3 regions of the Microbacterium sp. LjRoot45 genome follow, and region 1 is predicted to be linked to each of the others. Evidence: predicted binding sites of a transcription regulator. Region 1 holds the regulator's gene; each other region holds the start of a gene.

Region 1 (4,277 bases):
ACCACATGTACGCCGACGCGGAGGTCGCCGCGCTGTCCTCCGCGCAGCGGCGTGATGCCGCGCCCCTTGATGGTGAGGACGTCGCCGGCCTGGATGCCGGGGCGGATCTCGAGGTCGACGGGACCGTCGAGCGACTCGATCGTCGTCTCCGTGCCGAGCACGGCGTCGGGCATCGAGACCTCGAGGGTGGCGAGGAGGTCGTCGCCGTCGCGGCTGAACACCTCGTGCGGCGTCACGGTGACCTCCAGGTAGAGGTCGCCGTTCGGGCCGCCGGCAGGGCCGACCTCACCGGACCCCGGAAGCTGCAGGCGCAGGCCCGTCTCGACGCCGGCGGGAATGTCGACCGACACGGTCCGACGTGCGCGCACTCGGCCCTGACCGGCGCACGTGCCGCACGGGTAGGGGATGGTCGTGCCATAGCCCTGGCAGGTCGTGCACGGTTGCGAGGTCACGACGTTGCCGAGGAGGCTGCGCACGGTGCGCTGCACGTGTCCGGCACCGTGGCAGATGTCGCACGTCACCGGTTGGGTGCCCGGCTGGCAGCAGGAGCCTTCGCACGTGTCGCAGAGCACCGCCGTGTCGACCTCCACGTCGCGGTGCGCGCCGAAGACCACATCGCCGAGGTCGAGCGTGACGCGCACGAGAGCATCCTGGCCACGCTCGCGGCGTGACCGGGGTCGTCCGGATCGCCCTCCGGCCGCGCCTCCGAAGAAGGCCTCGAAGACGTCGCCGAACCCGCCGAACCCGCCTCCGGCGCCCCCGAACGGGCTGCTGTCGCCACCCATGTCGTAGCGCTGACGCTGCTCGGGATCGCTCAACACGTCGTAGGCGTGAGTCACCAGCTTGAACCGCTCCGACGCGTCCTCCCCCGGGTTGACGTCGGGGTGGAGTTCGCGTGCCAGGCGCCGGTACGCCTTCTTGATCTCGTCGGGAGTCGCCTCGCGCGACACTCCGAGAACCTCGTAGTGGTCAGCCACATTCGCCTTTCCGCCCGCTGCCGGGCGCGGTCATGCCGATCGCGTCAGCGAGACTTCTCGTCTTCGTCGAGCAGTCGGCTCAGATAGTGCGCGACGGCGCGGACCGCCGCGAGATTCGTGGGATAGTCCATCCGGGTGGGGCCGAGCAGGCCCACCCGCGCGCGCGTACCCGTGGCGTCGTAGTCGCCCGCGATGACCGACGCCTCCGGAAGGCCGAACGGCTCGTTCTCCCGGCCGATGCTCGCCGCGAGCCCCTGCTCGTCGGCCACCATCTCGCCCATGAGTCGCAGAAGAGTCACCTGCTCCTCGATCGCCTCGAGCAGAGGGTAGATGCTGCCGCGGAAGTCCGCCTCGCGACGGGCGAGGGTCGCGCTCCCCGCCATGACGAGCTTGTCCTGCCGGAACTCCTCGAGCTCTTCGGCCACGATGTGTGCGACGGTCCGCAGCGCCTGATCGATGCGTTCGTCGGTGGCCGCAGTGGCGAGGAACTCGGCGAGCGCCTGGGCGCCGTCGCGGACGCTCTTGCCCGTCACGAGATCGCCGACCCCGCGCTTGACTCGGGCGACCTCGGCTTCATCGAGCTCTTCCCGGAGGAAGGCGAGCCGCTGCGATACGCGGCCGGTGTCGGTGACCACGATGACGACCACACGGCGGGCGCCGAGGTGGACGAACTCGACGTGCGACACGTTCGCGCGCGCGAACGACGGGTACTGGACGATCGCGACCTGTCCCGTGAGTTGGGTGAGGGAACGGACGGTGCGCACGAGGAGGTCGTCGAGGTCGCCGGGTCCGTCGAGGAACGACGCGATAGCCGTCCGCTGGGCCGCCGTGAGGGGACGCAGCTCCGCGAGGTGGTCGACGAACACGCGGTAGCCCTTGTCGGTGGGCACGCGACCCGAGGACGTGTGCGGGGCGACGATGAGATCCTCGTCCTCGAGGAGCGCCATGTCGTTGCGGATGGTCGCGGCAGAGACGCCGAACTGGTGGCGATCGACGATCGACTTGCTGCCCACGGGCTCGTGCGTGTCGACGTAGTCCTGCACGATGGCCCGCAAGACCTGGAGTCCGCGTTCCGAGACCATGCCTGTCCTCCGTCCGATCGTCCGCACTGGCACTCGTGAGTGCTGAGTGCCAATTCTATCTCGGGAGCACGCCAGGCGCGTGACGAACCGGAGGGCGGGTCCGATCTGCGTCCTCAGGCCGTCAGCGCGCGGACCACGGCGTCGGCGAGAAGCCGCCCCCTCAGCGTGAGGACGACGCGACCGCGCACGGCAGCGGCACCGTCGATGAGACCGTCGGCGATGAGGGATGCCACGGCGCGCCGGCCCTCGCCGGTGACGTCGGAGACGGCGAGCCCGTCGGAGATGCGCGATCGCAGCAGCACGCTCTCGAGCCGCCGAGCCGCCGCATCGGGGCGCTCTCGACCGGCCGCCGGCGAGGCACCGGATGACACACGCTGCGCATAGGCGGCGGGGTGCTTGACGTTCCACCACCGCAAGCCGTCGATGTGGCTGTGGGCGCCCGGGCCGTACCCCCACCAGTCGTGTCCCTGCCAATAGGCGAGGTTGTGCCGGGACCGCTGCCCCGGCGCCTTCGCCCAGTTGGACACTTCGTACCAGGCGTAGCCCGCGCCGCCGAGCAGCTCGTCGGCGAGCTCGTACATGTCCGCTTGCAGGTCGTCGTCGGGCGCGGCCACCTCGCCTCTGCGGATCTGTCGTTCGAGCTTCGTGCCGTCCTCGATGATGAGGGCGTACGCGGAGATGTGATCGGGGTCGAGCGCCACCGCGGTCTCGAGCGAACGCCGCCAGTCGTCGAGGCTCTCCCCCGGTGCCCCGTAGATGAGGTCGAGGCTCACCGCCAGGCCCGCGCTCCGAGCGGCGTCGACGGCCGTGGCGACGCCCGCCGGGTCGTGGGTGCGGTCGAGCGCCGCCAACACGTGCGGCACGGCGGACTGCATGCCGATCGACAGGCGCGTCACGCCGGCATCCTTGAGTCGCCCCGCCAGCAGCGGCGTCACCGTGTCGGGGTTGGCCTCCACGGTGACCTCCGCATCCTCCGTGAGCGCGAACGCGGTGCGGATGCCGTCGAGCATCCGAGCCAGGTCGTCGCCCGGAAGGAGCGTGGGGGTGCCGCCGCCGAAGAACACCGTCGCCGCCGGGCGGAGGGGGCCTCGTGCGCGGAGGACGTCCGCCGAGAGGGCGATCTCCCGCAGCACCTCGTCGGCGTACGCGTCCTGCCGGGCACCGCGCAGCTCGGTCGCCGTGTAGGTGTTGAAGTCGCAGTAGCCGCAGCGCACCCGGCAGAAGGGCACGTGCAGGTACACACCGAACGGCGTCTCCGGCGAGATGCTCACATCGGACGGGAGTGACCCGTCGGCGGGCGCGGGGTCGCCCAGAGGCAGCGCAGCGCCCATCAGGCGGGCGTCGTGTACAACGGCGACAACGCCCGCAGGTAGCCCTGGAACAACTCGCGTCGGCGACGCTTCACCAGGGCCGGCAGCATGCGGTACAACGTCTTCACCGGACGGTCGAAGGCGCGGACGGTGAACCACACCTCATCGGCATCCGTCCACTCCAACACGAACGACTCCTCGCCGCTCACGACCGAGCCGCTGACGGTGCCGAGTCCGAAGCCGACGCGGCGAGGCTCCTCGATCACGTAGATGACGCGCAGCTGGGCGTCGGCGCGGTGTCCCTTCACGCGCCCGTGCACGCGGACGGTCGTCCCGGCGCCGACATACGGGGTACCGTCGGCGTCGAAACGCTGGTCGGCCTCGAGCCTGCTGGGCGCGAGCGGCGTGCCCTCGGCGTCGAAGCTCACTCCCGAGTACATCGGTCCGGATGCCGGTCGGACATCCGAGACGGTGAGTCCCGCTCCCCGCAGCGCCGCCCACGACAGGAGCGTGTCCGCCGAGGTCTCGAAACGTGCCTCGCCGCTTCCGATGCGCCACGAAGCCTCCGCGGGGAGACTCCGCTCGGGCGGATACCCCATGAGGTCGGCGGCCTGCGTGGCCCCGACGGCGGCGTAGTCCACCGTCCCGTCTTGGAAGCTTCCACGGCGCATGCGAACAGCCTACCTTCGCCTCTTGGGGGCTACTTCTTGTCTTTGCCCTCGACGTCGCCCGACAGCGCAGCGATGAACGCCTCCTGGGGGACCTCGACGCGGCCGACCATCTTCATGCGCTTCTTGCCCTCCTTCTGCTTCTCGAGGAGCTTGCGCTTGCGCGTGATGTCGCCGCCGTAGCACTTGGCGAGGACGTCCTTGCGGATGGCCCGGATGTTCTCGCGGGCGATGATCCGC
Region 2 (4,277 bases), 1.1 Mb from region 1:
CCCGCCCCGCGGCCGGCCCCGACGGCGCGGCGACGGCGCAGACTCGGACGTCGGCGACACGGACATGGCGTCAGCCTAAGTCACCAGCGGTTGTGGACGTCTTCGGCGAATCCCACGAGTCCCTCGAACAGCATCCCCTCGAAGGTGCCCGACCAGACCCCGAAGCACTGGTCCGTCCGCGACGAGAGCGGACCGAGGCGACGCGCCGACCGCTTCGCGTGGAAGGGCACGAGCGCGGCATCCAACCCTCCCCCCGACACGTGCCAGGGACGAGACATGTCCGCCGCGTCGAAGTCCCAGGCGAGGTCCTCCGAGATCTTGTGGAGCTCGCCGTCGACGAGGATGCCGTTCTCCGTCGACCCCGTGCCGTCGGTCCAGCGACCGCCGACCTGCAGGCCGATCGTCCGGCCGTCGACCACGCCCGATCCAGCGCCCCAGTTCCAGCGGACGTCGTACGGCCACCGGCCGCGTCCGTGATCGAGCACGGCCCACGATCCGGCCGGGACGGCATGCTCGACGCCATCGACGATGACGACGCCCGTCGCCGGGAGCGCCACATCCTTGACGGTGTACTGGAACCGGTGGCGCGTCCAGGGGACGACGACCGCGAGACAGTCGTGCTCCGGCGGCCGGGCCACCGTCACGTCGAAGGAGACGTCGGGGATCTCGGCGAACAGCCGCCACGCGTCGGCCCCCGGCGTCACCGACACGGCCAGGTCTTTCGCCCGCGCGATCGCGGCGCCGTCGCCGAGGGTGGGAGGCAGGTCCACGTCGTGCGCCGGGACGACGGTCGCCGTCCGACCGCGCTCCTGACCCGAGCGGCGGTCGAGCACCCACACCTCGTGCACCGCGGCGTAGTCCAACGACGAGACGGTCAGTGCCAGCACATGCGTGGGCGTGATGATGTTCCAGTACTCCCAGCGCTTGTTGCGCCCCCAGTGATGACGACCGTCGATTCCCGCCGTCGTCACGAGCGGCCTGCGCGCGAAGCCGACCGCAGCCGGATTGAGCGAGCCGTCCTCCGACGTGAGGGAGACGACCCGCGTGAGCTCGCGCTCGATCATGCGAGGGCGGGGCGCGGCGGCGTGCGCATCGCGGCGGTCTCGGTCATCGGCATCCTTGCAGACGGTCCGTTCGGGGTGCCCCGATCATACGCCCGCGCACGACGAACCGCCCCGGTCGTGGCGACCGGGGCGGTTCGGATCGCGAGCGCGCCAAGGGTTACTGCTCGGTGGGCTGCGGCCCGGTGGGTTACTGCTCGGTGGGTTACTGCTCGATGGGCTGCGGCTCGTCGGCGCTCTCGTGGGTGCGGATCGTGGGCGCGGCGCCGTCGGCGACGACCTCGACCTTGCGCGGCTTGGCCTTCTCGCTCACCGGGATGGTGACGGTCAGCACGCCGTTGCTGTACGTGGCGGCGATGCCGTCGTTGTCGATGCCCTGACCGAGGTTCAGCTGGCGCAGGAAGCTCGCCGCCTCGCGCTCGCGGGTGATCCACTTGACGCCCTCACCGGCAGCGAGCGTGCGCTCGGCGCGGATGGTGAGGAGCTGGCCGTCGACGTCGATGTCGACCGAGCCCGGGTCGATCCCCGGCAGGTCGGCGGACAGGACGTAGTGGTCGCCGTCGCGGTACAGGTCCATCGGCATGCGGCGCGGTCCCCGACGCGCGTCGAAGAGGCTCGATGCCAGGCGATCGAGGTCACGGAACGGGTCATACGTGGCCATGGTTCTCTCCTTCTAGTGCGTGTGATGTTGCGTGGTCTCAAACTTGAGCCCTATCGACTCAAGTGACTCCAGATTAGCACTCGAAGGGCGAGAGTGCTAAGCGTTCTCGACCAGCGAACGCCCGCGGCATCCGGGGTTCTTCATGCGGGCGTGCGACGCGTGCGACGCGGGCGGCGCGAGCGACCCGAGAAGGTGACGCAATCTGCGCATGCGGGGCGAGAAGGTGGCGCGAACGGTGATATCCACGCCGTCGAGGCGACCGATTGCGCCACCTTCTCGGGCGGGCACCGCACACCGCGCCACCTTCTCGGGCGGTCAGGGCAATAGGAGGCGAGATAGGCGGGCGAGGGCTCCTCCACAAGGGGGGCCAGCTCGGCAAGTGTCCCCGGATCGACGGCGCGGCGGGTCGCGAGGCTCGCGTGCGATCAAGAGTGAGGGATGCCGCGACCACCCGCCCCGCTCCCCCGTTCACTCGGCGACGCGTTCCGCGTTCGCGATGGCATCCAGGCGGGAGTCTCGGCCTCGCGTCTCCGATCGCGCGACCTGATCGCGCCGTTCCACGGCGTCCGCACCAGGGTGCCGCAGCCGAGCGCGCACGAAGCGGATGCCGTGCCGGTCGACGACCCGTCCGCACGTGACCGAGCGGTCCGGGAGCGCACGCTGCGGAGCGCGATCGCGTACGCCACGGTCATGCCGGCATCCGCGTTCTTCACGGGGCGTACCGCGGCGATCCTCTACGGTCTGCCCCTCGATCCGGGCGACGGGCTCGAGGTCGGTGTCGTCGCGCCCTCCCGCGCGCCGCGAGGCGCCGGCATCCGCGGGGTGAAGATCGAGGGCCATCTCGTCCGTCTGCGGACCGTCGACGGACTCCCCGTGAGCAGCCCCGCCTCGACCTGGGCGATACTCGGGCGGGACCTCTCGGTGCGCGAGCTCGTGATCGTGGGTGACGCCATCGCGCGCATCCCGCGAGGGCGCTCCGGCATCCCGCTGCCCGACGCGCGGATCGGCACGCTCGCGCAGCTGGCCGCCGCCACGGATGCCGGTCCGCGGCGCGGCGTCGCGCGTCTGCGCGCAGCACTGCCGCTCATCCGAGAGGGCAGCAGCTCTCCGCTGGAGTCATCGTTCCGGTTGGACGCCGACGCGGCGGGTCTTCCCCGCCCCGACCTCGATGTGGAGATTCGCGACCCGCGGGGGAAGCTGCTGGGGATCTCCGAGATCGTCTACCGAAAACATCGCGTCGTGGTCGAGGTCGAGGGCGATCACCACCGGACGAGCCGCGCACAGTGGGATCGCGACCTCGAGAAGTACGCCGCCTACGCCGCCGCGGGCTGGGAGGTCGTGCGGATCACCGCGACGCACCTGCGCCAGGGCCGCGCCGTCGACCTGGTGCGCGCGGCGCTCGCCCGACACGAGTGACCTGCACACACCCACGCACGGGCGTGTGTCCGGTGTTCGCCGCGCAAGATTGTGGCGCACTCGGCGGTCTCCGTCCGAAGAAGGTGGCGCAATAGGAGGTTTCCGCGTCGTCGAGGCAGCCGATTGCTCCACTTTCGCGGGTAGAGACCACCGGTTACGCCACCTTCACAGGCGAACACCACCGAGTGCGACACCTTCACAGGCGAACACCACCGAGTGCGCCACCTTCACAGGCGAACACCACCGAGTGCGACACCTTCACGGCGCGAACGTCAGCACTCGATGACGTTGACGGCCAGGCCGCCCTCGCTCGTCTCCTTGTACTTGTGCGACATGTCGATGCCCGTCTGCCGCATCGTCTCGACGACGGCATCCAGGGACACGTAGTGACTGCCGTCGCCACGGAGGGCGAGCCGCGCAGCCGTCACCGCCGTGGAGGCGGCGATCGCGTTCCGCTCGATGCACGGGATCTGCACGAGTCCGCCCACGGGGTCGCACGTGAGGCCCAGGTGGTGCTCCATCGCGATCTCCGCGGCGTTCTCGATCTGACGGTTCGTGCCGCCCATCACCGCCGTGAGCCCCCCGGCCGCCATCGCGCACGCCGACCCCACCTCGGCCTGGCAGCCGCCTTCCGCGCCGGAGATCGACGCGTTCGCCTTGAACAGCGAACCGAGCGCCGTAGCCGTGAGCAGGAAACGCCGGATGCCGCGACGGCGGTTGGCCTCCACGGTGAGGTCGTCGTCGGCGACGGGGTCGGCGGGATGCATGCCCAGGAGCGCCGACCCGACGAGCTCGCCGTAGGGCGTCACCGCGTTGCCGGAGCCGAGACCCGAATCGGCGAGGAAGCGCCACCAGTACATCGCGACGGCCGGGACGATCCCGGCCGCGCCGTTGGTCGGCGCGGTGACGACCCGACCCCCCGACGCGTTCTCCTCGTTGACGGCGAGCGCGAACGCGCCCAGCCACTCGCCGGGCAGCTCCCGCTTCCCATCGCTCTCGACCTCGTCGAGCTGCGCCCGGATCGCGCCGGCGCGCCGCTTCACCTTGAGCATGCCCGGCAACACCCCGTCGGCGTGCAGTCCCGCTTCGACGCAGCCGGCCATGGCATCCCAGATGGCGTCGAGTCCCGCGGCGACCTC
Region 3 (4,277 bases), 980 kb from region 1:
GCCGTCGTTGTACGACGCCTCAGCCACGACCGAACCACCGGTCGACTCGAACACCTCCTTGATGACACCGAAGAGGCCGGTGCCGTAGGCGTCGTTCTGGTAGATGATGCCGATGTTCTTGTGGCCGTCCTCGGCGATCAGGTTGCCGAGAACCTCACCCTGGAGCAGGTCGCTCGGAGCGGTGCGCCAGTAGAGGTTGTCGTCGTCCCACGTCGTGAAGTCGGGCGAGGTGTTCGCCGGCGAGAACGTGATGATGCCCGCCTGGACGTTGGAGTCGAGGAACAGCTTCGTGACACCGGATGCCGCGGCACCGATCATCGCGGAGACTCCCGCGTTCTGCAGCTTCGGGACCGTGGTCTCGAACGCCTTGTTGTCGGCGTCACCCGAGTCGCCGGGGGTGAACTCCACCTCGAGGCTCTTGGCGGCCTCGTTGATCTCGTTGACGGCGAGGAGCACACCCGCCTCTTCGGGCGGGCCGAGGAAGGCGAGGCTGCCGGTCTGGGGCAGCACGCTGCCGATCTTGAGGGTGAGGTCCTCTGCGACAGGCGCACTGCTGTCGCTCGGCGCCGGCGTGCCACCGCCGCCGGCGCAGCCGGCGAGCAGAAGGGCGCTGACACTGACGACGGCGATGCCGCCAAGGACCTTGCCCGCACGCGAACGTGTGAAGACGGTCATGTTGCTCCTTGCTATGGATGAACAAGGGACGACCTCGGGTGCCGTCCCAGTTGGAATCAACCTAATCGCCGAGACGCGTCACCAATGTTGCGATCCGTTAACGCTGTGAAACGTCATGATCACGATGCGATAACGGCATCCCCCACCCGTGAGCGGCGTGCGTGGCGCAGCGTGTCCGCCATGAGCACGACGAGCGCGAGCCACACCAGCCCGAAGCCGATCCAGCGCTCGAGAGGCATCGGCTCGCCCATGATCCACGCGCCCGTGATGAACTGCAGGATCGGCGCGACGAACTGCAGGAGCCCGATGACCGTGAGGGGCGCGCGGCGCGCACCGGCCGCGAAGAAGAGGAGCGGCGTGGCGGTCACCGCGCCCGCCAGCAGCAGCAGGGCGGCGTGCCCCGGACCGGCCTGGCCCATCGTGAGACCCGTGGTCGCCGCGACGACGATGAGCTGGACCACGGCGACGGGGAGCAGCCACAGCGACTCCAGGGTGAGCCCGCTGATGGCATCCACACTCGGACCGATCTGCTTCTTCACGAGACCGTACGCGCCGAAGCTCGCCGCGAGGGTCAGCGCGATCCACGGGAAGTCGCCGTACCCCACCACGATGACGATGACGGCCAGCACGGAGATGCCGATCGCCACCCACTGGGCGATGCGCAACCGCTCCCCGAGCACGAGGACGCCCAGGAGCACCGTCACGATCGGATTGATGAAGTAGCCGAGGCTGCCCTCGATCACGTGGCCGGTGAGCGTGCTGATCAGGAAGACCTGCCAGTTCACATAGATGAGGAGGCCTGCCACGATCGTCCACAGGACGAGCCGGGGCGTGCGCAGAATGGCCCACAGCTTCGCCCACGTGCGCGTCACCGTCAGTAGCACGGCGCAGAACGCCAGGGACAGGATGATGCGCCAGGAGACCACTTCCCACGGGCCGGTCGGGGTCAGCGTGAGGAAGTAGAGGGGCATGAAGCCCCACAGGAAGTAGGCGATGAACGCCAGCACTCCCCCGCGCACCTCATCGCCGTCACGGACGGAACGCGCGGAAGGTGTCATGGGTCCAAGCCTAGGACGGTCATGACGCCGCGCGGCCTTCGGGAGCGACGACATCCTGCCGTTCGTCGCGACGCGACTGCCAATACCCTCGGCGCCGGCAACGACGAAGGGTCCGGATGCCACGGCATCCGGACCCTTCGGTCAGCTGTATGCGATCAGCGGACGACGACCGCCAGCACGTCGCGAGCCGACAGGACGAGGAACTCGTCGCCGCCGAACTTCACCTCGGTGCCACCGTACTTGCTGTAGATCACGCGGTCGCCGACGGCGACGTCGAGCGGAACGCGGTTGCCGTTGTCGTCGATGCGACCGGGGCCCACCGCGACGACCTCGCCCTCCTGGGGCTTCTCCTTCGCGGTGTCGGGGATGACCAGTCCACTGGACGTGACCTGCTCAGCCTCGACCTGCTTGATGACGATGCGGTCCTCGAGCGGCTTGATGGAAACCGACACGGTCTACCTCTTTCTTGCTTCAGGGGTCATGCGTAAAGACTCATTAGCACCCGCACACCGCGAGTGCTAATGCCAGTCTAGGGCGATGCTGGCACTCGTGCAACGCGAGTGCCAATCCTCCGACGCGCGGCGACACGCGGTGCCGCATAGGCTTGCCCGGTGGACCACGCCGAGCTCGCGACCCTGCTGACACCGGAGGCGCTGCGTCTGCTCGACTCGCTCGGCCGCATCGACTCGACCGACGACGTCGCCGCCGCCGTCAGCCGCCTGCGCGCCGCCGGAACCCCTCCGGAGCTCGTGTCGGCGGTGGTCGGTCAGGCGCGACTGCGCACCCGCGCCGCCGCGAAATTCGGGCCGTTCGCCGAACGCATGCTGTTCACCCGCGCGGGGCTGGAGCAGGCCTCCCGCCTCGCCGTCGCGGCCCGCCACGCCGGTCGATTCCGGGATGCGGGCATGACGCGCGTCGCCGACCTCGGATGCGGCATCGGCGGCGATGCACTGGGGCTCGCGGGGATCGGCCTGCACGTGCTCGCCGTCGACGCCGACGAGATCACCGCCGCGATCGCCGCGTACAACCTCGCCCCGTTCGGCGACACGGCGACCGTGCGCCACGCGACCGCCGAGTCCACCGACCTCGCGGGCATCGACGCCGTCTGGCTCGACCCCGCCCGCCGCTCCGCCGGACACAGCGAGACGCGTCGCACGCGCGCGGCCGACTGGACGCCGTCGCTGGATTGGGCGTTCGACCTGGCATCCCGGATGCCGGTGGGGATCAAGCTGGGTCCGGGCTTCGACCGCGAGCAGATCCCCGACGGCGTCGAAGCCCAGTGGATCACCGTCGACGGGTCCACGATCGAACTCGTGCTGTGGTCGGGTGCCCTCGCCCGCCCGGGCGTCGCGCGAGCCGCGCTCGTCGTCCACGGCGATGCGGCGCACGAGCTGACGGCATCCGGCGACGCCCCCGATGCCCCCGTGCGTCCGCTGGGCGCGTACGTGCACGAGCCCGCGGGCTCGGTCATCAGGGCCCGTCTCATCGGCGAGGTGGCGCGGCGCCTGGATGCCGGCATGATCGCCGACGGCATCGCCTACCTCACGTCGGACACGACCACGACGAGCCCGTTCGTGCAGACGTTCCGCGTGCGCGAGCAGCTGCCGTTCGACCTCAAGCGGTTGTCGAAGGCGCTCCGCGAGCGCGGCATCGGCACGCTCGAGATCAAGAAGCGCGGCGTCGACATCGACCCGGCATCCCTGCGCACGAAGCTGAAGCTGCGGGGCGACGCTGCGGCGACGCTCCTGCTCACGCGCGTGGACGGTGCGCGGGTCGCGCTTCTCGCCGACCGCCTCTGACCGTCGCGCCGAACCTGGGGAACCGGTGGCCGTTCAGCCGAACAGCGGCCCCTGCGTCGAGGCCCACCACAGCCAGCCGCCGCTGTACACGAGCGACAGCGCGCTCAGGCACAGCGCCCAGACGGCCACGCCCCGGCTCTCCCACGGGCGACGCAGGGCGACGACGGCGAGCGACGCGCCCAGGATGCCGATGAGGAACCCCCATCCGACGAGCAGCGACACGAGCAACCCGAGGACGGCGAAGGTCAGCGCCCACGGCGCGCTGCGGGGCAGCGGAGCGGGCGGGGCAGGCGCCCACCGCACCTCCGTGTGCACGGGAGCGGTCACCGCGACCGGTTCGGTCAGCGCGCGCTGGAAACCGCCGCGGTGCTCCCCCGGCAGCCTCACCGTCTCCCCGGGCACGACGTCGCTCGACGCCGACTCGATGATCGGCACGGGAAGCTGCGGCACATCGGCCGGCAGGGCGGGCGGGTCGTCGGGCCTGCTCATGCGCTCACCGCCACCTGGATCTCGGTGACGGGAAGGGTGGAGTCCGCACCGAACTCGAGCGTCGAGGCGGGACGCCCGCTGCGGATCAGTTCTGCCGCGAGGGCGGCGATCATCGCGCCGTTGTCGGTGCACAGCGACAGCGGCGGGATGCGCACCGCCACTCCGGCGGCCTCGGCGCGCGCAACGGCCACCTCACGCAGGCGCCGGTTCGCGATGACGCCGCCGCCGAGGAGGAGCCGGGGCACGCCGTAGCGCT

Evidence for each region. Region 1 encodes HrcA, which represses chaperone genes, less so after heat shock. Its sites were predicted from a motif close to TTNGCACTCGNNNNNNNCGAGTGCNAA; they were not measured.
Region 2: ACSQ18_RS12580 (Hsp20/alpha crystallin family protein) is a predicted target of HrcA. The motif match lies at 1,796-1,822, and genes of this name have one in related genera.
Region 3: groES (co-chaperone GroES) is a predicted target of HrcA. The motif match lies at 2,274-2,300, and genes of this name have one in related genera.

What each region holds. Positions count from the first base shown of each region.
Region 1 covers NZ_CAXUQM020000001.1:1,527,698-1,531,974, forward strand. Annotated here, with positions in the region: gene dnaJ (molecular chaperone DnaJ) at 1-977, opposite strand, end outside; gene hrcA (heat-inducible transcriptional repressor HrcA) at 1,022-2,059, opposite strand; gene hemW (radical SAM family heme chaperone HemW) at 2,173-3,390, opposite strand; gene ACSQ18_RS07245 (DUF1990 family protein) at 3,390-4,040, opposite strand; gene lepA (translation elongation factor 4) at 4,070-4,277, opposite strand, start outside.
Region 2 covers NZ_CAXUQM020000001.1:2,634,047-2,638,323, forward strand. Annotated here, with positions in the region: gene ACSQ18_RS12570 (TetR family transcriptional regulator) at 1-66, opposite strand, end outside; gene ACSQ18_RS12575 (DUF2804 domain-containing protein) at 81-1,064, opposite strand; gene ACSQ18_RS12580 (Hsp20/alpha crystallin family protein) at 1,267-1,722, opposite strand; gene ACSQ18_RS12585 (hypothetical protein) at 2,161-3,138, shown strand; gene ACSQ18_RS12590 (L-serine ammonia-lyase, iron-sulfur-dependent, subunit alpha) at 3,411-4,277, opposite strand, start outside.
Region 3 covers NZ_CAXUQM020000001.1:547,325-551,601, reverse strand. Annotated here, with positions in the region: gene ACSQ18_RS02445 (ABC transporter substrate-binding protein) at 1-675, opposite strand, end outside; gene rarD (EamA family transporter RarD) at 795-1,733, opposite strand; gene groES (co-chaperone GroES) at 1,889-2,185, opposite strand; gene ACSQ18_RS02430 (THUMP-like domain-containing protein) at 2,345-3,532, shown strand; gene ACSQ18_RS02425 (hypothetical protein) at 3,566-4,021, opposite strand; gene tsaD (tRNA (adenosine(37)-N6)-threonylcarbamoyltransferase complex transferase subunit TsaD) at 4,018-4,277, opposite strand, start outside.